Regions from separate parts of the Arthrobacter sp. Y3223151 genome, predicted to be linked through region 3. Evidence: riboswitches for the same ligand, from Rfam matches in the RefSeq annotation. Region 3 holds a riboswitch; each other region holds the start of a gene.
The links. A riboswitch is a leader RNA that binds a small molecule or an ion and turns the genes downstream of it on or off. The one in region 3 is predicted to bind thiamine pyrophosphate.
Positions count from the first base shown of each region.

Region 1: it holds a riboswitch for thiamine pyrophosphate, as region 3 does, so the genes downstream of both, AC5RUP_RS00120 (ECF transporter S component) here and AC5RUP_RS03575 (YkoF family thiamine/hydroxymethylpyrimidine-binding protein) in region 3, are expected to answer to the same signal.
Region 2: it holds a riboswitch for thiamine pyrophosphate, as region 3 does, so the genes downstream of both, AC5RUP_RS01915 (NtaA/DmoA family FMN-dependent monooxygenase) here and AC5RUP_RS03575 (YkoF family thiamine/hydroxymethylpyrimidine-binding protein) in region 3, are expected to answer to the same signal.

Region 1 covers NZ_JBNHGI010000001.1:21,633-28,891, reverse strand. Annotated here, with positions in the region: gene AC5RUP_RS00145 (Na+/H+ antiporter subunit D) at 1-681, shown strand, start outside; gene AC5RUP_RS00140 (Na+/H+ antiporter subunit E) at 678-1,238, shown strand; gene AC5RUP_RS00135 (MrpF/PhaF family protein) at 1,235-1,519, shown strand; gene mnhG (monovalent cation/H(+) antiporter subunit G) at 1,509-2,051, shown strand; gene AC5RUP_RS00125 (DUF4235 domain-containing protein) at 2,161-2,421, opposite strand; TPP riboswitch at 2,591-2,724, shown strand; gene AC5RUP_RS00120 (ECF transporter S component) at 2,767-3,387, shown strand; gene AC5RUP_RS00115 (ABC transporter ATP-binding protein) at 3,396-4,913, shown strand; gene AC5RUP_RS00110 (energy-coupling factor transporter transmembrane component T family protein) at 4,916-5,707, shown strand; gene AC5RUP_RS00105 (zinc-dependent alcohol dehydrogenase) at 5,767-6,942, opposite strand; gene AC5RUP_RS00100 (VOC family protein) at 7,111-7,259, opposite strand, start outside.
Region 2 covers NZ_JBNHGI010000001.1:381,492-388,750, reverse strand. Annotated here, with positions in the region: gene AC5RUP_RS01925 (hypothetical protein) at 1-432, shown strand, start outside; gene AC5RUP_RS01920 (oxidoreductase) at 446-1,270, shown strand; gene AC5RUP_RS01915 (NtaA/DmoA family FMN-dependent monooxygenase) at 1,289-2,662, opposite strand; TPP riboswitch at 2,693-2,802, opposite strand; gene scpC (succinyl-CoA:acetate CoA-transferase ScpC) at 2,933-4,453, opposite strand; gene AC5RUP_RS01905 (LysR family transcriptional regulator ArgP) at 4,584-5,483, opposite strand; gene AC5RUP_RS01900 (LysE/ArgO family amino acid transporter) at 5,554-6,174, shown strand; gene AC5RUP_RS01895 (metallophosphoesterase family protein) at 6,197-6,718, shown strand; gene AC5RUP_RS01890 (DUF2795 domain-containing protein) at 6,715-6,909, opposite strand.
Region 3 covers NZ_JBNHGI010000001.1:733,744-741,002, reverse strand. Annotated here, with positions in the region: gene AC5RUP_RS03595 (pyridoxal phosphate-dependent decarboxylase family protein) at 1-151, opposite strand, end outside; gene AC5RUP_RS03590 (energy-coupling factor transporter transmembrane component T family protein) at 342-1,157, opposite strand; gene AC5RUP_RS03585 (ABC transporter ATP-binding protein) at 1,154-2,929, opposite strand; gene AC5RUP_RS03580 (ECF transporter S component) at 2,916-3,542, opposite strand; gene AC5RUP_RS03575 (YkoF family thiamine/hydroxymethylpyrimidine-binding protein) at 3,559-4,230, opposite strand; TPP riboswitch at 4,263-4,373, opposite strand; gene AC5RUP_RS03570 (adenylosuccinate synthase) at 4,636-5,925, opposite strand; gene AC5RUP_RS03565 (DUF72 domain-containing protein) at 6,373-7,236, shown strand.

The DNA.
Region 1 (7,259 bases), 710 kb from region 3:
GTGTTTGGCCTGGCCATGTCCTCGGTGGTGGGGCTCGGCGCGGCGGTCTACTACGTGGCGCACCACATTACGGTGCAGACCAGCCTGTTCCTGGTGGCCGGCCTGATCGAACGCCGCGGCGGAACCACGAACATGGACCGGCTGGGCGGCATGGCCAAGCTGTCGCCGCTGCTGGCCATCCTGTTCTTCGTCCCGGCCATGAACCTGGCCGGCATCCCGCCCTTCTCCGGCTTCCTGGGCAAGATCGGCCTGGTGCAGGGCGGCGTGGAACTGGGCACGCCGGTCGCCTGGGTGCTCGTGGCGGGCAGCATGGTCACGTCGCTGCTGACCCTGCTGGCCATGGCACGGGTCTGGAACCGCGTGTTCTGGCGCCGCCCCGAAGACGCCGAGCACCCGGACCCGGTCCTGGTGGCTACCAAGCCCGACGGGTCCGCGCTGCGGACCACCCGCCACGTGGAGAACGCTCCGCACGGTCGGTTCACCGGGCGGGGCATCGTTCAACTGCTGCCGCTGCCCATGGTCTGGCCGACGGTCGGGCTGGTGGCGATGGGCGTTGCCCTCACGGTGTTCGCCGGGCCCCTGTTCGAACTCAGCGACCAGGCGGCGCGCGAGATGCTGCAGCGCACCCCGTACGTCGAGGCCGTCCTGGGCGAGGGCGCCCTGCAGGAGGGGAGCCGATGAGGAAACCGCGCATCTCCATCTGGGTCGAGCTGCCGCTGCTGGCCTGGCTGGTCATCCTCTGGGGCTCCCTGTGGCAGGACTTCAGCCCGGGTAACCTGATCTTCGGCCTGCTGATCGCGCTGCTCATCGTGAACCTGTTCTACCTGCCGCCGGTCGAACTCAGCGGGCGCTTCAATCCGCTGGCCGCGGCAATCTTCGCCGCCACGTTTGTGTGGCAGGTCGCGGTCGCAAGCGTCGAAGTCCTGTGGCTGGCACTGACCCGCGGCCCGACCCTGCGCAACGCGGTGGTGGCGGTCCGGCTGCGAAGCCACTCGGACCTGCTGGTGACTGCCACCGGGCATGCCATTTCGCTGATCCCCGGCAGCTTTGTGGTGGACGTGGACCGCTCGACGTCCACGCTTTACCTGCACGTGCTCGACGTTGACACCGAGGAGGCCGCCGAGGGTTTTCGCGCCCAAGTGCGGCGGATCGAGGCCGGCCTGATCCGGACGATGGGCACGAAGGAAGAACTGGCGATGGTCAAGGCCGAAGGTACCGGCAGAGGAGGTGCAGTGTGAACGGGGACGTCATTCCGGTTGCGCAAATCGTCGTGAGCGCAGTGCTGGCCGTGGCCGCTGTACTGTCGCTGATCCGGCTGGCCCGCGGGCCGTCGCTGCTGGACCGGCTGCTGGCCATAGACGTGCTGCTGGCGATCGTCTGCGCCGGACTCATCGTGGACATGGCCGCCGGCGGCCACATGAACAACCTGACGCTGGTTGTCGTCATCAGCGTTGTCGGCTTCATCGGCTCGGTCGCCGTGGCTCGTTTCGTGACGGACGGGCGGCCTCGTGAACACTGACTTGATCCTCGACATCGCGACCGCCGTCTGCCTGATCGCCGGCGCGGGGATGTCCCTGGCCGCGGCCATCGGCCTGCTGCGGTTTCCCGACCTGCTCTCGCGGATGCACGCCGCCACGAAGCCGCAGGTCTTCGGCCTGCTGCTGCTGCTGACGGGACTGGGATTGCAGCTGCGCAGCTGGGCGGCGGTGCCCATACTCCTCATAGCCTGGCTGTTCCAGTTGCTGACCGTGCCGGTTTCGGCCCACATGGTGGGCCGGGCCGGCTACCGCACCAAACACCTGCGCAAGGAAATCCTCAGCGTGGACGACCTCGACGCGGTGGTGGAGGCGGCGGCGGAGGAAGATTCCGCGGCGTCATCCGATGACGCCACGCCGGCCGGTGCCGACACAGGCGGCCGTGCTGCCGCCGGCAGCCGTGCTGTCACCGGCGGCCAGGACGCCGGGAAGCCGGGGGAACGGCGAACCGCGGGGGCGGCGGCCGCTCCGGGGCGGACCGACCAGGACGACGCCGGGCCCGCGGACGCTCCGTAACCTGCCGGCCAAGGGGACCGGGCCGCGGGCGGGCGCCGGCGGCCGGGACCAAAACGCGATGGGGGACGGGCCCGCGGCCCGTCCCCCATCGGAATCCTCAAGGGACCGCTTAGACCATTTCCCGGGTCTTGTCGTAGCGGATGACCGCCTTGGCGGTGGCGCGCTTGGTCAGCACCTGGATCACCCGCGCCACGGTGCCGGACACCACGGCGAAGGCCACCGCCGCCCGCAGGCTGTTCTCCAGGTCATCGTCGCTCTTGGGCGCATCTTTTCCGGTGACCATCTTCCAGACAAGCCCCAGCAGCTGGCTGGCTGCCAGGCCCGCGCCGATACTCACCAGTGTGCCCAAGAGCCTCAACACAACGCTCATGCCCGCTCCCTTCCGGGGCCGCAGCCCCGTCTCAACTGCTGTTCCGGTTCCCAGCCTACTGCCCGGCACCCGCCGGGGCCGTAAGCCCTCGTGCATTTTCCCGGGGTCTGCGCCCGAATGCCCGCCGCTGCGGGCGAGTGTAGACTGGTACGTGCTGCCAGACAGCATCTAGTGACGACAGGGGAGCGTCCGACCGGCCGGTGCACACCGGAGACCGGGAGGGACGCTGAGAGTGCGGATAGACCGCAGACCCTCGAACCTGCTCCGGTTAGTACCGGCGAAGGGAGTCGAGTTCTCGGGGCGCGCCGCGTGGCCGCCCTCCCCTCCTGCAACCAGGAGGATTCCATGAGTACCGTTTCGAATGTACCCGTCACGCCCACCCCTGCCCGGAAGCAGCGTTACGGCTGGCGGGTGGTGGACATCGTCGTTGCCTCGGTGGTCGCCGTGGCCGTCGGCGTCATCTTCTGGGCCTGGTCGGCGGGCTGGCCGCTGATCGAGGGCCTGACCATAGCTTTCCCGCCTTCCGCCGGGCTGTACACCGGCGGCTGGCTGATGGCGGGCGTGCTGGGCGGGCTGATCATCCGCAAGCCCGGCGCCGCCATCTACTGCGAGATGCTGGCGGCGGTTGTCTCCGCGCTGCTGGGCACGAGCTTCGGCATGACCGTCCTGGTCTCCGGCCTGATCCAGGGCCTGGGCGCCGAGGTCGTCTTCCTGCTCTTTCTGTACCGCAGGTTTAATCTCGGCGTGGCGCTGCTGGCCGGCCTGGGCGCAGGCCTGGCGCTGTCGATCAGCGAGAACATCCTCTACAACATGCTGTGGGCCGCCGAATGGCAGATCGCCTACGTGGGCTTCGCGGCCGTGTCCGGCGTGGTGATTGCCGGGCTGCTGCCGTGGCTGGCGGTCAGGGGCCTGGCGAAGACGGGTGCGCTGTCCTCCTTCGCCGCGGGACGCACGGCAGACGCCTGAGCCGTTTGATGGGAGCGCAGAGTACGACGGCGGCGCCCCGCCCGGTGCCCGTCCTCGCCGAGGGGTGGGGCTGGCGGCATGCCGGCCGCAAGGATCGGGCGGTGCACGCGGCCAGTTTCAGCATCGCCCCGGGCGAACGGGTCCTGCTGCTGGGCGCCTCCGGGGCCGGCAAGTCCACGCTGCTGCACGCCATGGCCGGCGTCCTCGGCGACGAGGGCGAAGGCGAGGAGACCGGCCGGCTGAGCGTGGCGGGGGTGCGTCCCTCCGAGGCCCGCGGCCGGGCCGGCCTCGTGCTGCAGGATCCGGAAAGCCAGCTGGTGCTGGCCCGGGTCGGCGACGAGGTGGCCTTCGGGGCGGAGAACCTCTCGCTGCCGCGCGGGCAGATCTGGGACCGGGTCCGTGAATCCCTGGCCGATGTCGGCCTGGCCGTCCCGCTGGACCATCCCACGTCGGCGCTGTCCGGCGGCCAAAAGCAGCGGCTGGCGCTGGCCTCGGTCCTGGCCATGCGGCCGGGGCTGCTGCTGCTGGATGAGCCGACCGCAAACCTGGACCCCGCCGGGGTGCGGGAAGTACGGGACGCCGTGGCCCGGGTGCTGGACCGCACCGGCGCCACCTTGGTGGTGGTCGAGCACCGGGTGGCGGTCTGGGCGGACGTCGTGGACCGCGTGATCGTGCTCGCGGCCGGCGGCGGCGTGCTGGCCGACGGGCCGCCGGACCAGGTGCTCGCCGAAGGCGCCACCCGTGCCCGGCTGATCGAGGCCGGCGTCTGGGTTCCCGGTCATACCCCGCGGCTGGAGCTGCCCGCGGCACCGGCCCCGGGCGGCCCGTTGCTGCGGGCGGCGGCATTGGACGTGTCGCGGAACCGGAAAGCCGCGCCGGTGCTGCGCGGGGTGGACCTGGACCTGTTGGCCGGGCAGGCGCTCAGCGTCACCGGCGCGAACGGTGCCGGCAAATCCACCCTGGCCCTCACCCTGGCCGGCCTGCAGGCACCCGCGGGAGGGGATCTCTCGGCGACGCCGGCGTTGCAGCGCGGGGCCGGCTTGTCCCCTGCCAAGTGGAAGTCCGCGCAGTTGGTGACCCGGATCGGCAGCGTTTTCCAGGAACCGGAACACCAGTTCCTCACCGGCACGGTTCTCGACGAACTGGAATTCGGCCCGCGCCGCGTGGCCAAACTGCCCGAGGCAGGCGTCCGGCAGCGGGTGGACACGATCGCCGAGCGGCTCCGGCTGACCCGCCTGCTGCAGGCCAACCCGTTCACGCTCTCCGGCGGGGAGAAACGCAGGCTGTCGGTAGCCACCATGCTGGCCACCGGCCCGGACATCCTGATGCTGGACGAGCCGACCTTCGGACAGGACGCCAATACCTGGGCCGAACTGGTCACGCTGCTGGCCGAGCTGGTGGCCGAGGGCCGGAGCGTGGTCTCGGTGACGCACGACGACGACTTCACCGCCGCGCTCGGCGGCGCCGGCGTCCGGGTGGCTGACGGCGGCGTCCGCCCGGCCCAGCCGCTGGGGAGGGCAGCATGAGTATGGACCTGATGAACCCCCGGCTGGCCGCCTCCCCGTTCAGCCGCGCCAACCCGGTATCGAAGCTGGCCGCCGCCGCCCTGGTCACCGTGGTGGTCCTGCTCAGTGTGGACTGGGTCAGCGCCTCCGTGGTGCTGGCCGCGGAACTGTTGCTGATGCCCGTGCTGGGTGTCAGCCCGTGGCTGCTGCTGAAGCGCGGCTGGCCGCTGCTGGCGGCGGCTGCCGTCGGGGCCTGGGCAACGGCCTTGCTGGCCGAGAAGTCCGGGGCAGTGCTGTTCCGGTTCGGTCCGCTGATCTTCACGGAGGACTCGGTGGCCGGCGGCGTTGCCATCGGCCTGCGGTCGCTCGCCGTTGCGCTGCCGGGCATTTTCCTGCTCCTGACGACCGACCCGACGGACCTGGCGGACGCCTTGGCGCAGAAGCTGAAGCTGCCCCACCGGTTCGTGCTGGGAGCGCTGGCCGCCATGCGGTTGGTGGGGCTGCTGGTGGAGGAATGGCGCACCCTCGGTTTGGCGCGCCGCGCCCGCGGTGTCGGGGCGGAGAACCGGCCGCTGGCCAAGGCGGGCGCGTTCGCCGGCCAGGCGTTCGGCCTGATCGTGCAGGCCATCCGCCGGGCCACCCGGCTGGCCGTCGCGATGGAGGCCCGCGGCTTCGGCGCCGGGCCCCGGACCTGGGCGCGCGAATCCACCTACAGCATGGTGGATGTGTGGGTGGTGCTGGGCGGGGCGGTCATCGCCGGCGCAGCCGCCGCTGCCGCGGTGGCCGCCGGGACCTGGAACTTCATCTTCGTGTGAACCGGTACGGGCGGACCCCGGCGATCCACGCCGGCCGGGGTCCGCCGATCCGTTCAGGACTACGGCTTGAGCACCACCTTGATGCAGCCGTCCTCCTTCTTCTGGAACTTCTCGTACATCTCCGGCGCCTGCTCCAGCGGAACCTGGTGGGTCGCCAGGTCGAGCACGCCCAGCGGGTCCGACGGGTGGTCGACCAGCGGCAGCAGATCGTCGATCCACCGCTTCACGTTGCACTGGCCCATCCTCAGCTGGAGCTGCTTGTCGAACATGGTCAGCATCGGCAGGGGGTCCTTCATCCCGCCGTACACGCCGCTGATCGAGATCGTGCCGCCGCGCCGGACGGCGTCGATCGCGGTGTAGAGCGCGTCGAGCCTGTCCACCCCCGCTGCCTCCATCGCCTTGCGGCCCACGGCGGACGGCAGCAGCCCCACCGCCTGGTGGACCGCGCCGGCCACGGGCGAGCCGTGCGCCTCCATGCCCACCGCGTCCACCACCGAGTCGGGCCCGCGGCCGCCCGTGCGCTCCCGCAGGTCGTCCGCGACGTCGCCGTGCAGGTCCAGCGTCTCGATGCCGTGGCGCTCCGCCATGGCCCGCCGCTCCGCGACGGGGTCCACCGCCAGCACCCGGTAGCCGAGGTGCCGGCCGATCCGGGCGGACATCTGGCCGATGGGGCCCAGGCCGAGCACGGCCAGGGAGCCGCCTTCCGGCGGGGCCGCGTACTGCACGGCCTGCCACGCGGTGGGCACCACATCGGAGAGGTACAGGTAGCGCTCGTCCTCACCGGCGTGGGGCACCTTGATGGGTCCGTAGTCCGCGTGCGGGACACGCAGGTACTCGGCCTGCCCGCCGGGCACCGAGCCGTAGAGCCTCGAGTAGCCCAGGAACTGGGCATTGTTGTTGTACTCGCGGACCTGGGTGGTCTCGCACTGGGACTGCAGGCCCTGTCGGCACATGAAGCAGTGGCCGCAGGAGACATTGAACGGGATGACCACCCGGTCCCCGGCCTTGATTTGGGTGACGGCCGAGCCGACCTCCTCAACGATCCCCATGGGCTCGTGTCCGATGATGTCGCCCTTGTCCATGAAGGGAGTGAGCACCTCGTAGAGGTGCAGGTCCGAGCCGCAGATTCCGGTCGAGGTGATCCGCACGATCGCGTCCGTGGGCTCCTGGATCCGCGGATCCGGGACCTCCTCCACGCTGACCGAACGCTTCCCTTGCCACGTCAGAGCCTTCATTGCCCTCCTTCTCGGACCTGCCGCCCCGGACGGAACGACAGCATGCTGATCATTTCGGTCCAATCGACCCTAACACTGCAGTAACGCGGTGGTCGAAGCGGGTCCCGATCCCGGAAGGCTCCTGTGCCGGGGGACGTTTTTCAGCAGGCAGATGGGCAGGAGGGCGTCCTACGCACCCACCAGGACGAAGACGTTGCCGTCGGGCGCACGCATCACGGCCACATGCCCCGACTCGGTGGCGAAGGGCGCCTCTATCCATTCCACTCCGCCGTCGGAAGACAGCTCCTCGTAGGCGCGTCGGACATCGCCAACGAACA
Region 2 (7,259 bases), 350 kb from region 3:
GGCAGCGGCGAGGGCGTGCCGGGTTCCCCCGGCCTTTTGCCACGCGCCGGCGAGGTCGACGCCTTGAGGATCTGCCAGTACCGGACGGCGCCGGTGCCGGCCGCAGAGGATGAACTGCCCGCCGACGCGCAGCCGGACCTGAATTTTGGCGTCATCCAGATCGTGTCGGGGATTTTTTCCAAGGGCGGGAGCCTGGAGGGCACGGCAAAGGACGCCCTCCTGAACGCGGCCGCACAGGATAGGGATGCTGGCGAATGCGCCGACGACGCAACGGAGTTTGCGGTGCTCTGGCCGCTCGCCGAGGGGCAGGGCGCCGGTGCTCCGCTGACGGTGGAACTCGACGGTTGCCGGCGGCTCTTCGCTCCCGACGGCGCCGGCCGGACGTTGCCGGACGAGGCGCGCACCGCCGTCGTCATGGCTTTGGAAAAGTGAGGGGAGCCCGATGATGACGGACAAAGTCGCCCTGGTAACCGGAGCGTCCTCCGGGATCGGGGAACACACCTGCCGGGAACTGGCACGCGGCGGCTTCACCGTCTACGCGGCCGCGCGCCGCGTGGAGAGGATGCGCCCGCTGGAAGAGCACGGGGTGCGCGTCCTCGAGATGGACCTGGCCGACGACGCGTCGATGGTGCGCGGGGTGGAGCACATCCTGTCGGAGCAGGGACGGCTGGACGTTCTGGTCAACAACGCCGGGTACGCCTCCTACGGCGCCATCGAGAACGTGCCGCTGGAGGACGCCCGGCAGCAGTTCGACGTGAACCTGTTCGGGCTGGGCCGGCTCATCCAACTGGCGGCCCCGGCCATGCGGGCCCAGGGCAGCGGGCGGATCATCAACGTCTCCTCGATCGGCGGTGTGTTCTACGAACCCCTCGGCGGCTGGTACCACGCGGCGAAATTCGCGGTCGAGGGTTTGTCGGACTGCCTCCGAGTGGAGCTGAAGCCCTTCGGCATCGACGTGGTGATCGTCGAGCCCGGGCCGATCCTGACCGAGTGGGACGCCATCGCGGTGGAGAGCCTGCAGCTGAGTTCCGAAGGCACGGCCTACGCACCGCAGGCAGAGAGCGTGGCGCGGGCGATTGCCGGGGCGTACACGGAACGCACGGGAACGCGGCCGGACGTTGTGGGCCGCCGCATCGCCCGGGTGGCGGCCGCTCGGCGCACGCGCAGCCGGTACCCGGTCGGCAGGGGCGCGCGGACGATCATGGGCGCTCGCCGGCTCCTGCCCGACCGGGTCTTCGACGCCGTGCTGGCCAGGATCTACCAGCGCTGAGCCGGAGCGGTAGGGCTGCTAAGACGCGACGGAGCGGCTGCCTGCCGGGGAAGCTCCCAGGTGATCGCGCAGGGTGTGTCCCGAATAGGCGGTCCGGAACCGGCCCCGGGCCTGCAGTTTCGGCACCACGCCGTTGACGAAGTCTTCGAGTGAGGACGGGTAGAGGGCCGACATGATCACGAAACCGTCAGCCGCCTCAGAGTCGTAGAGTTCGCACAAGTAGTCGGCGATGTCCGACGGATCGCCCACGGGCTGGGGTTTCAGCTGGTTCATGGCCTGCGCCAGCGCCAGCTCGCGGACGGTCATGGATTCCCGGCGGGCTGCGGCCAGGAGCATTTGTTCAAAGCCCTCGCTGCCCGTGGCCCCGCGATGGGCCAGCAGCAACTCCTCGGCGCTGCCGTCCGGCGTCAGGTCCTCCCGGGCCGCGTGGAGGAGCCGGCCCAATTTCGTCAGGACGTCCTCCTCGTCGAGTGCCGCCTGCAGGCCCCGCACGGCTTGGCGGGCGGCGGCCGGCGTGGCGCCGGTGATCGGCTGGACCGCCGGGAGGACGGCCAGCTGATCCGGATTCCGTCCGGCGGCCGCAGCGCGGGCCCGCAGTTCGGTCCGCACCGCGCGCATGGCGTCCGGGGTGTCGGCGACGGCGAATACGACCTCGGCCCAGCGGGCCGCGAACTCCATGCCGCGCGGGGAGGACCCGGCCTGCATGAGCACCGGCCTTCCCTGCGGGCTGCGCGGCAGGGTGATCGGACCGCGGCTCAGCGGACGGTCGTCGCCGTTGCGCCGGGGCCGTTCGGGTATCCGGTGGACACGCTCCGGATCCGCAAACCGGCGACCCGGCCCGTCCAGTGTCAGCGCCCCGGGTTCCCAGCTTTCCCACAGGTCCACCACGGCCTGGACGACGTCGTCGGCCCGGTCGTAACGCTCGGATTTGGGCGGGATGGCGGCCAGGCCGAAGTTGGCGGCCTCGGCGTCGGTGGTGGACGTGACGATGTTCCAGGCGACCCGGCCGCCGGAGAGGTGATCCAGCGAGAGCAGCTTCCGGGCGATCGTGTAGGCAGGGGTGAAGGTCGTGGAGATGGTGGCGGCCAGGCCCAGGTGGCGGGTCGCCCCGGCAACCAGTGACAGGGTGACCAAGGGGTCGAGATAGATGGCGCCCTTGCCGCCGGTGACCAGCGTGGTGGCGTAGTCGCCCGCGTTGTCCTCCGGGACGGCCAGCGCGTCGGGCAGGAACAGCATGTCGAAGCAGCCTCGTTCCAGCGTCCGGCCCAGATCGAGGTAAAACTCTGCGCTCAGCCAGTCCCGCCGGGAGAGCGGATGCCGCCAGTTCTCCGAATACTGGCTGGTCGGCGGGTTGACCATCGCCACCAGGTGCATGCCGCCGGATGTCTGCATTGTCGCGCCCTTCTGTTGAGTGAACAGGGCACGGGTGTGAGGGTTGCTCCCTGCGCTGGCATGATCCAGATCAGGTTCAACGGTCGAAACTTGAGAAGCTTCCTCTCAGCCCGGTTCACCGGACTCCCGTGTACAAGCCAGCAGCCTACCGGCAGCCGCACCGGGCGGCGAAAGGCCGCAGGCACGACGGCGTCATACTCCCGGGCGCCGCGTGGACAGCGGGCGGACAGCCGGACCGACCCGCCGCCCGGTGTGCGGGGAGGCCGGCCGTTACTGCCGTGCGGGGAGCATGCTGCCGGTCTCCACGAAGCGCTGGTGCCAGGACAAGGCCTCGCCGAGCAAGTGCGGGGTGTGCTTGCCGAAGCTGTCCCGGCAGGCCCGGTCGAAGTAGTCCTGGAGCATGGGCCGGTAGTCCGGATGCGCGCAGGTCTCGATGATCTTGCGCGCCCGCTGCTTCGGCGCGAGCCCGCGCAGGTCGGCCAGACCCTGCTCGGTGATCACGATCATCGTGTCGTGCTCGGTGTGGTCGACGTGGCTGGCCATCGGCACGATGCTGGAGACCTTCCCGCCCTTGGCCATGCTGGGGGACATGAACACGGACAGGTAGCTGTTTCGGGCGAAGTCGCCGGAGCCGCCGATGCCGTTCATGACCTTGGTGCCGGCCACGTGGGTGGAGTTGATGTTGCCGTATATGTCCGCCTCGATCATGCCGTTGAGCGAGATGCAGCCCAGCCGGCGGACCAGCTCGGGGTGATTGGAAATCTCCTGGGTGCGCAGGATAATGCGCTCGCGGTAGTAGTCGACGTTTGCGTTGAACTCCTCCAGGCCCGTGCGGCTGAGCGAGAAGGAGGTGGCGGAGGCCATGCGCAGCACGCCCTCCTTGAGCAGCTGCAGCATGCCGTCTTGGATGACTTCGGTGTAGGCGGTCAGGCCGCGGTAGCCGCCGGCCGCCAGACCTTCCAGCACCGCGTTGGGGATATTGCCGACGCCGGACTGCAGCGGGAGCAGCTGCTCGGTCAACCGCCCGCGCCGGACCTCGTGGTCCAGGAACTCCAGCAGGTGGCCGGCGATCTGCTGCGACGCGTCGTCGGGCGGGTTGAAGGGGGAGTTCCGGTCGGGCGCGTCGGTGTGCACGACGGCCACGATCTTGTCCGGATCCACCTGCAGGTAGGGTTCGCCGATCCGGTCGTCGGGATGCTCGAGCGGGATGGGCCGGCGTTCCGGCGGCAGGGCGGTGCCGTAGTAGACGTCGTGCATGCCCTCGAGACCCACCGGCTGGGCGTTGTTGATCTCCACGATGACCTGGCTGGCCTGCCGGAGCCAGGTCATGTTGTTGCCCACGGAGGTGGACGGGATGAGCCGTCCGTCCTCGAGGATGCCCACCGCCTCGACCACGGCCAGGTCCACGTCGCCGAAAAACCCGAACCAGGTGTGCTGGGCGACGTGGCTGAGGTGCATGTCGATGTAGTCCAGCTCGCCGGCATTGATCCGTTCGCGCAGCGCCGGGTCCGACTGGTAGGGCAGGCGCAGCTGCATCCCGTCGACCTTGGCGAGGGCGCCGTCGAGCTCAGGGGCCGTCGAAGCGCCGGTGAGTACGCGGATCTTGAACTGCTCCCCGGCCGCGTGCGCGGTTTCCATCCGTGCCGCGAGCGCCTGCGGCACGGCCTTAGGGTAACCGGCGCCGGTGAAGCCGCTCATGGCAACGGTCATGCCGGGTTTGATCAGTTCTGCCGCCTGCTCCGCGCTCATCACGCGCTCGCGCAGGCGGGCGTTGCGAATGCGGTCTTGCATCGTGCCCCTTCGTCTGGATCTCTCCCTCCACTGTAGGGCCGGGCACGGGTGCCGGGGTTCGGGGCGGAGAAAACGGCACCCCTGGCAGCGGGCGGAGGCGCCGCGCGCCGCGGGATTTCCGGGCGCTGAGCTAGCGCTGCCGCAGCTGGTCCAGCGCGGTCTGCCGAACGCAGGCAGTCAGTTCGTCTAGCACCGGCGAGCTGATTTTCCAGCGCTGCCAGTATAACGGCACGTCCACCGGCAGGTCGGGGGCTAGTTCGTGCAGCGTCCCGGTGCGGACGTCCGCCAGGCACTGTTGCTCCGGCAGCAGGGCCCAGCCGATGCCCAGCCGGACCGCCGAGGCAAACTCCGCCGAGGCGGGCAGATAATGGCGCGGCGCCGCCAGCGCGGCGCCGGTCAGTTCCCGGTAGAAGCGCTCCTGCAGGTCGTCCTTGCGGTCAAAATCGAGCACGGGCGCGGCCGCCAGCCACGCCGGGTCGGCGTGTCCGGTCCCGGCGGGCCGCCAGTGCTCCAGGTAGGCCGGGCTGGCCACCGCCCGGTAGCGCAGCGAGCCGAGCGCCTCCACCGAGCAGCCCTGGACCGGTTCCGGCGTCGCCGTCACCGCGGCCGTCACCCGTCCGGCCCGCAGCAGGGAGGTCGAATGCTGCTCGTCTTCGCGGTGGACTTCGAAAAACACCCCGCGGTCGCGCGGCATGCGGGCCAGCGCGCCCAGGAACCAGGTGGCCAGCGAATCGGCGTTGACCACCAGCGGCAGGGCCACGCCGTCGCCGTCGCCGCCGAGTTCGCGCTGCGCGTCGGCCTGCAGGACCCGCACCTGCCGCGCCAGCCGCAGGACCACATCTCCGGCCGCAGTCGTTCGCACCGGAGCGGTGCGCTGCAACAGGACCTGCCCGGCCGCCTGCTCCATGGACTTGATCCGTTGGGACACGGCCGAGGGCGTCACGTGGAGGGCGCGGGAAGCGGCATCGAAGCTGCCCTCCTGGACGACGACGGCGAAGGTCGCCAGATGGTCGAACTGGAACGGCTGCATAAGGCAAGCTTACGTAACTGAAGTTTCTTTAGCTGTACTGATGCGCGTGTTGTCAGTAGCGTCAACTGTTGTGACTACCGCTATTGCTCCCGCAGTCTTGCTGGGCCTGGGAACCGGGCTGGCCCTGATCGTCGCCATCGGCGCGCAAAACGCCTTCGTGCTGCGCCAGGGCATCCGCGGCGAGCACATCGGCGTCGTCGTTCTCATCTGCGCGGTGTCCGACGCACTGCTGATCACCGCCGGGATCGCTGGCATCGGCGCCGTGATCGAGGCCGCCCCGGCGGTGGTGGACGTCATCCGGCTGGGCGGGGCGGCGTTCCTGCTGGCCTACGCGGTGTTCGCCGCCAAACGGGCGATCAGGCCGGGCGTGCTGACCGCCTCGGCCAATCGCGCCGGCGGGGGACTGGCCGCAACGGCTGCCACGGCGCTGGCCCTGACCTGGCTGAACCCGCACGTGTATCTGGACACGGTGCTGCTGCTCGGTTCCATCGCCAACACCCAGGGGCCGGAACTGCGCTGGTATTTCGGCGCCGGCGCCGTGGCGGGCAGCCTCATCTGGTTCGGCGCCCTCGGCTTCGGCGCCCGGCTGCTGCGTCCCTTCTTCGCCCGGCCCGGCTCCTGGCGCCTGCTCGACGGGCTGATTGCCGTCGTCATGCTGGCGCTCGGGCTGCGAATGGCCTTCGGTCTCTGATTCGATATGCGAGGATGCCGGTATGCCCACCTCCTTGCTGCTGCTGGCGGACACACACGTGCCGAAGCGGGCGCGGCACCTTCCTGACCAGGTGTGGGACGCGGTGGAGGCGGCCGACGTCGTCTTCCACGCCGGCGATTGGGTCACCGCCGACCTGCTCGACGAGCTGGAAGAGCGGAGCCGGCGGCTGGTCGCGGTGTACGGCAACAACGACGGCGACGAGCTGCGCTCGCGGCTGCCGGAGATTGCCCGGGCGACCATCGCCGGGGTCCGGTTCGCCATGGTGCACGAAACCGGGGCGGCAAAGGGGCGCGAACAGCGCTGCCAGGCTCGCTTCCCCGATGCCGACGTGCTGGTGTTTGGCCACAGCCACATCCCGTGGGACACCACGTCGCCCGGCGGCCTGCGGCTGCTGAACCCGGGGTCGCCGACGGACCGCCGCCGTCAGCCGGTCTGCACGTATATGACCGCGACGGCCGACGGCGGCCGGCTCCTCGACGTCGAGTTGGTGCCGGTGGACAGGACTGCTGGCCGAGGGCGTTAGTTGCCGGCTACCGCTTTGCTGACCTCGGCCGGGCTTTCGTACTGCTTGTCGGGGAGATTCTTGAGCGCCGAGAGGACGTCGTCCCCGGCCCCGGATTGTTCCGCGTTCTTCACCAGGTCGGCGGCGGATGCCGGGTAGTCCACGCCGCCCAGCGCCTTCTGGATGTCAATGGGACTGGGATTCTCTGCCATGGGAAAACCTTCCGATCGAATAGGAATCCCCACGCTACGTCCTGGGCCGGGCACTGGGAAGAGCCCGAAGGGGCCGGGGTGCACCTAGCCGTGATTCGGGCCGCGGCGCGCACCGACACACTGTTTGTAGATCACGGTTTTGCAACGTTGGTTACTTTACGGTAACGTGCAGTTCGTGCGCGGGTCAGATGACCGCGCCAGGGGATGCCGGAACTTCCGGCGCGATCTACCCATGGAATGCCCGGACGCTGCCCACGCCTTTCGCCGTCAGAATGGCAGACGTCCACATGACCTCGATTTTGCGAGTGGCTGACGGCGGTGCGGAGACGTTCGGGGACGGACTGAGCATA
Region 3 (7,259 bases):
GCGGGTCTTCGCCCTGCTGCGGCAGGTCCCCCGCCAGTTCACGGCGCAGGGCAACCACATCCAGCCCCGATTTCACCGGTCGCCCGGGCAGGGATTGCAGGTATTTCGCCGCTAGCTCGGCCGTGCGGTGGAGCAGTTCGTCGTCCCCCATGACGAGCATGTTACGCCGCGGCCCTGCCCTGCGACAGGCGGCGGGCCCGAACGCGCTGGCCGCGGGCAGATCCCGCGGCAAGCAGGGCAGGTCCCGCAGCACTCATGACGGATCCCGCGGCGTTCATGGGCCGGCCAGGGCATACGGGCAGGCCGGTCGTCGAGCGGCGTCTCAGTTCACGAGCGGCGCCTCAGTTCACGAGCGCTTCGAAGCCGGCCAGGTACCCCAGGGCATGGCTGGTGAGCAGGATGGCCGCGAGAACCCCCAGGACGCCGGCAACCATCAGCCAGTCCGCCCTGCTCAGCGGGATTTTCCGCCAGATGGTCCGCGGGCTCAGGCCCAGGCCCCGCGACTCCAGCGCCTGGGCCATCCGCTCGCCCTTGCGCACGGAGACGACCAGCAGGGCAAACGCCGCGTTCCCGTAGGCGCGCAGGCCGCGCGGCAGTGAGCCGTCCGGACGGAGCCGGGCCCGGACGGCGTGGGCCTGCCGAATGGTCAGCCACTCCCGCGGCATCTCCTGCAGCATGCGGTACCCGGCCAGGACGGCGTAGGTGATCCGGGGCCCGAGCCCGGCGTGCTGGTGCAGGCTGCCCATCAGCGCGACGCCGTCGGTCGAGGCGAGGAAACCGATGGCCAGGATCCCGATGACCAGGGTGCGCAGGGCCAGGGAACCGCCGACGGCGAGGCCTTCGACCGTGATCCGCAGCGGCCCGGAGGTCCATAACACCTCGCCGGGCCGGCTCAGCGCATTGACCATGAAAACCCCCAGCCCGAAGGCGACGAAGGGCACGTGCGCCAGCGCCATAGTCCTCAGCCTCAGGCGCGTGGAGGCGGCGACCGCGGCCAGGGCCACCAGGTAGAGGACGGCGGGCGTCACCGGATCGAAAATGAAGACCAGGGCCAGCGACACGACGAACAGGAGCGCGAGCTTGATGGTGGGATTGCGCCGGGCCAGGACGCCGCCGACGACGGCGGAAGCCGGGCCGGCGGCGAAGTCCGCGCTCATGCCCGGCTGCCGATCTGCGGGTGCGCGGCACCGGCGCGGGTAACGCCGCCGGTAACGGCGGCATCGAGCCGGTCGAGGACGCGCCGGATCTCGTCCGCGGAGGCGAACTCGGCCAGCAGCCAGTCGATCAGCGGTGGTAGCCGCAGGCCGGCGCGGTGCAGGACGGCGGGGTCGCGCAGGATGTCGAAGACGGGGCCGTCGGCAATCACCTTTCGGTCCGCGATCACGATGGCCCGGTCGGCCAGCGTGGCGACGGTCCGCAGGTCATGGCTGGAGAAGAGGATGCCGCGGCCAGCGGCGGCGGCATCCCGGAAGGCTGCCACCGTGGCGATGGTGTCCCGCCGGTCGAGGCCGAACGTGGGTTCATCGGCCAGGAGCGCGGGCCGCTCGTGGGCCAGCATGGCCGCCACGCTCAGGCGGCGCTTCTCGCCGCCCGACAACCGGAAGGGGCTCTGGTCCGCCACATGGGTGAGCCGGTGCCGCGCCAGGAGACGCCCGAACCGTTCGGCGGGGGCGTCGGGAAGGCCGTGCCGGACTTCGTCCCGGACGGTGTGCGCCACGAACTGGTGCTCGGGATTCTGGAACACCATCCCCGGACGTTCCCCGCCGACGGTTCCGGCCGCCGGCGGAAGGAGCCGGGCCAAGGTGAGCAGCAAGGAGGTTTTGCCGGCCCCGTTCGCTCCCAGCAGGGCCGCGATTTCGCCGCGCCTCAACCGGAGCGTCACATCCTTAAGAATCGCAGCCTCCGGCGGGACATCGCCTGCATTCCGGCGCTTCTTCCGCCCGGGCATCGTCCGCGAGACGGACAGGCTCTCGGCGGCCAGCACCGTCTCGCCGGTCGCGGGCACCGCGGCAGCGGGCACCGCGGCCTCCCCCTCGGGGACAGGCGGGGTTACGTCCTCGGGGTCCGGCGCCGCCAGCTGCCGCAGGTCCGAACAGACGTCGGGCGCGCCGAGGCCGCCGGGCCGGCCGGTGACGGCCAGCAATTCCGTCTCCAGCGGCAGCCAGCATCCGGCCGTGTTCAGCTGGACGGCATGGGTCCCCAGCACGTCGGCGGTCGCGCCGTCGGCCAGGACCTGGCCCGCGTCGCCCAGGACGACCGCCCGGCGCGGCAGGCCGGCTATGCCGGCCACGCCGGCGTAGTCGTCCAGCCGGTGTTCGACCAGCACCACTGCCGGCCCGTAGGCGGCCGTGGCAGCGCTGACGGCGTCCCGCACCGCGGCCAGGCCTGCCGGGTCCAGCATGGAGGTGGGTTCGTCGAGCAGCAGCAGGTCCGGTTCGGCGATGAGGCTCGCGGCCAGCGCCACCCGCTGGCCTTCTCCGCCGGACAGCTGGGCTGTCGGGCGGCCGCGCAGGCCGGCGGCACCAACGGAGGCCAGCGCGGCGTCGATCCGTGCGGATATCTCCTCCGGAGGCACCGCGCGGTTCTCCAGCGGCAGCGCCAGCTCCTGTTCGACGTCGGGAAGGCAGACTCCGGAGGAGGGATCCTGGGCCAGCACGCCGACGTGCCGGGAAAGCTCGGCGACCGAGGAATCGGTGGTGGCCACGCCGTTCACCGACACCGTGCCGGCCAGGGTGGCGACCACCGAGTGCGGGACCACCCCCGTGACCGCCTGCAGCAGCGTGGACTTACCCGACCCGGAAGCCCCGAACACGATCAGGTGTTCCCCGAACCCAAGCCGCAGCGTGATGTTGCGCAGCACGGCCGTGTCCCGCCGGGGGAAGCCTACGGATACGTCATCGAGCTCCAGGACCGGGTCAGCGGTGCGCATCGGTTGTGCCCAGCCGGGCGCGGCCAATCGCAAAGTTATCCACCACGCCGGTCTTCGCCAGCCCGTCGACGATGATCTTGCCCAGCAGCCCGCCCACAATTACACCGGAGATCAGGTGGATGACCAGGCGGGTCCAGAACAAGTCCTGGCCGTACCAGCCGGACCGGAAGGCCGAATAGAAGAAGACCAGACCGGCGCCGAACAGCCCGGACAGGGCGTAGGTAAGCCAGCCGTAGGAACGGTAGCGGGTGGCCGCGAACGGGATCTCGCTGCCAATGCCCTGAATGGCGGCCGCGATGAAGAGCAGCGGACCGACGGCGGAGCCCAGGAACACCACCTCTATCACCGAGGCCAAAACCTCGGCCAGGACGCCGGCGAAGGGACGTTGGACGATGGCGATGGCGATCGGAGCCACCAGCAGCCAGCTTCCGGCCAGGAAGTGCTGCGACAGGTCTCCGGCCGGGCCCATCAGCAGGGACAGGGCAGTCCAGGCCTGGACGAAGACCCAGTAGAGGAAACCGAAGACGACGCCCAGGACAACCAGGAGGACGAGGTCCTTCAGGGTCCAGGCACCGCGCGGGAGGGCATGCTGCTGCGAAGTCGATGATGGCATGACTGGTCCTTCCGCTTCAGGAGGCGCTGGGGCTGTTGATGGAGAGCGTGGCGTGGGTCGTCACGTGCTGGACGGACCGGCCCACCAGGATCCAGCCGGCGGCAATGGTCTGCAGCACCTGGGCGACGTCGCCGTCCAAGCGGGTGACGAAATGCTCCGCCTGCACCACGACGCCCGTGGACTTGGCGTAGTCGATGGCGGCGTAGATATCGCGCATGTGGTCCGCCGAGGCGCCGCCGGTACCGCCGTCGGCCAGGGGGTAAAGCGCCCAGTCGGCGGCGGCCTCGATTCCCGTGGGTTCCAGTTCCGGGATCTCGGAGTACAGGGCCGCGCCGCCCTCGGGTATCTCGCAGCTGACCCCGCCCGGGCAGCCCCGGGACAGGAGCACGGAGGCCGAGACATGCGCCCCGGTGCGTCCCGCCGCGGCAATGACCTGGCTCAGGTAGCGCAGCACATCCTGCTCGGCGCCGGTCAGGTAGGTGCTCACCTTGCCGGTCTGCACGTCGAGGCCGGTGGAGTCGGCCTGGCCCAGTGCCGCCAGGATGACGTCGGCGTAGTTGTCGGCCATGACCGCCAGGGTCAATCTCGCGCCCACGCCGAACTCGCGGGGAGTGGCGGTGAACTTGTCGCTGCCGACGGCAGCAATGGGGGTGTTCGTCGCTGTGACGATCGAGTCTGATGTTCGCATGTCGCGCCCTTAGGTTTGTTAAACGGGGCACGGGTAGTAAAGAGTCAACGTCCCTGCGCTGGCATGATCCAGATCAGGTTCGACGGTCGAAACTTGAGAAGTTTCCTCTCAGCCCGGCTCACCGGACTCCCGTGTTGCCCACGAGTCTAACCCATCGGGCGCGGTAGTGGCGAAAGGTTTCAACGGCTTGAAAGGGGCTGTGAAGGCGGGGATGCGGCGGGGGCGCGGACATCACTGCCCGCGCCCCCGCCGTCGTCATCCAGCGGTAACGGCCCGACACCGAACCGGACGCACCGCCGTCGTCATCCAGCGGTAACGGCCCGACGCCGAACCGATCGCCCCGCCGTCGTCATCCAGCGGTGACGGCCCGACGCCGAACCGGACGCACCGCCGTCATTGGTCCTGCTATTCGTTGATCAGGTCCCGCACCACGATGGTCTGGTCGCGGTCGGGGCCAACGCCGATGGCGGAGAACCGGGTGCCGGAGAGCTTTTCGAGCGCCAGCACGTAGTTGCGGGCGTTCTCGGGCAGGTCTTCCAGGGTTCTGGCGCCGGTGATGTCCTCGGTCCAGCCCTCGAAGTACTCGAAGATCGGCTTGGCGTGGTGGAACTCGGTCTGGGTCATCGGCATTTCGTCGTGCCGGATGCCGTCCACGTCGTAGGCGACGCAGACCGGGATCTGTTCGATGCCGGTGAGGACGTCCAGCTTGGTCACGAAGTAGTCGGTGAAGCCGTTGACCCGGGCGGCGTGGCGGGCCAGCACGGCGTCGTACCAGCCGCAGCGCCGCGGCCGGCCGGTGTTCACGCCGAACTCCCCGCCCTTCTTCTGCAGGTACTCGCCCATGTCATCGAACAGCTCGGTGGGGAACGGCCCGGCGCCCACGCGGGTGGTGTATGCCTTGATGATGCCCACCACACGGTTGATCCGGGTGGGGCCGATGCCCGAGCCCACGGACGCGCCGCCGGCGGTCGGGTTGGAGGAGGTCACGAACGGGTAGGTGCCGTGGTCCACGTCCAGGAACGTTGCCTGTCCGCCCTCCATCAGTACGACCTTGCCCTCGTCCAGCGCCTTGTTCAGCACGTAGGTGGAGTCGATGACCATCGGGCGCAGCCGCTCGGCGAAGGAGAGGAAGTACTCCACGACCTCCTCGACGTGCACGTCCCGGCGGTTGTAGACCTTGACCAGCAGTTCGTTCTTCTGCCGCAGCGAGCCTTCGACCTTCTGCCGCAGGATCGATTCGTCGAACACGTCCTGCACGCGGATGCCCAGCCGGGCCACCTTGTCCATGTAGGCGGGGCCGATGCCCCGGCCCGTGGTGCCGATCGCGCGCTTGCCCAGGAAGCGTTCGGTCACCTTGTCCATGGTCTGGTGGAACGGGGCCACCAGGTGGGCGTTGGCCGAGACGCGCAGCCGCGAGGTGTCCGCGCCGCGGGCCTCGAGCCCGTCGATCTCCTCGAAGAGGGCCTCCAGGTTGACCACGCAGCCGTTGCCGATGATCGGAGTGGCGTTGGGGGACAGGATGCCGGCCGGCAACAGCTTCAGCTCGTACTTCTCCCCGCCGACGACGACGGTGTGCCCGGCGTTGTTGCCGCCGTTCGGCTTAACCACGTAATCCACGCGGCCGCCGAGCAGGTCGGTAGCCTTGCCTTTTCCTTCGTCGCCCCACTGGGCTCCGACGATCACAATTGCTGGCATGGGATCCTCCCCCATTCGATGCGGCGGAAGCCCCGGACAGACTGCACATCAAGGAGCCGCTGCCGCGCATGAGAACGCCCCTCACTCCGGATGGAGTATTTGGGGCTCTTACCCGCCAAGTTTAGCGGATGGGCCACAATCGACCGGAATCCGCGGGGCCGGATGCGGTTTCGGGGCGGAAACCGGTGCGCGGTGGCGGGCCATGCGGCTCCCGGGAGCGGCCCGTCGCTCGACGTCGAGCCCAGCCGAAACCGGGACGCCAGATTCGAGTGGCGGGAAGATGCAGCGAAACCGGCCGTTTGGCTGCATCTTCTCACCACTCGATCAGGCGAAGGCTCTCGTGCCCGGCTACGGCAGCGCTTCAACGGATACGCAACGCCCCACAGCACGACGGCGGAGGGCGGCTTGCTCTGGCCTGCACCGCCGGGGCCGGGTAGCCTGCGGGACATGGCCGCCTCTCAACCGATGGCACGGATCGGCATTTCCGGCTGGCGATACCCGCGGTGGCGCGGCACGTTCTACCCGAAGGGCCTGCCCCAGCGCCGCGAGCTGGAATATGCCTCCGGCCGCCTGAATTCAGTCGAAATCAACGGCACCTTCTATTCGCTGCAGCGCCCCTCCAGCTTCCGGCAGTGGCACGCCGAGACGCCTTCGGACTTCGTGTTCGCGGTCAAGGGCGGGCGGTACATCACCCACATGAAGGGCCTGAAGGACGTCCGGGACGCCTTGGCGAATTTCTACGCATCGGGGGTCCTGGGCCTGGGCGAAAAGCTCGGACCGTTCCTGTGGCAGCTGCCCGAACGCGCCAACTACGACGCCGAGGTGATGGAGAAGTTCCTGGTCCAACTGCCGCGCAGCACGCACGCTGCCGCCGCCTTGGCCGCCGGGCACACCGAACTGATGAAGGACAGGACCTGGATCCCCGACGGCGGCGCCGACCGGCCGCTGCGCCACGCCCTCGAGATCCGCAGCACCACGTTCATCAACGAGGAGTTCTACGACCAACTGCGCCGGCACAACACGGCCCTGGTGCTGGCCGACAGCGCCGGAAAGTGGCCGATGTTGGACGAGATCACGGCCGACTTCGCCTACGTCCGGCTGCACGGAAAGGACGAACTCTACGTCAGCGGTTACCGGGACGAAGACCTGGACCGGCTGGCCTCGACGGTCGGCGGATGGCTGGACGGCTCGGGCTGCCCCGACGGCGCGGGCAGGGATGCCTACGTGTACTTCGACAACGACGTCAAGGTCCACGCACCGTTCAACGCGATCGGGCTGGCCGAACGGCTCGGCATTCCAGCGGGCCGATGACCCGGCTGCTGGCAGAACAGCTG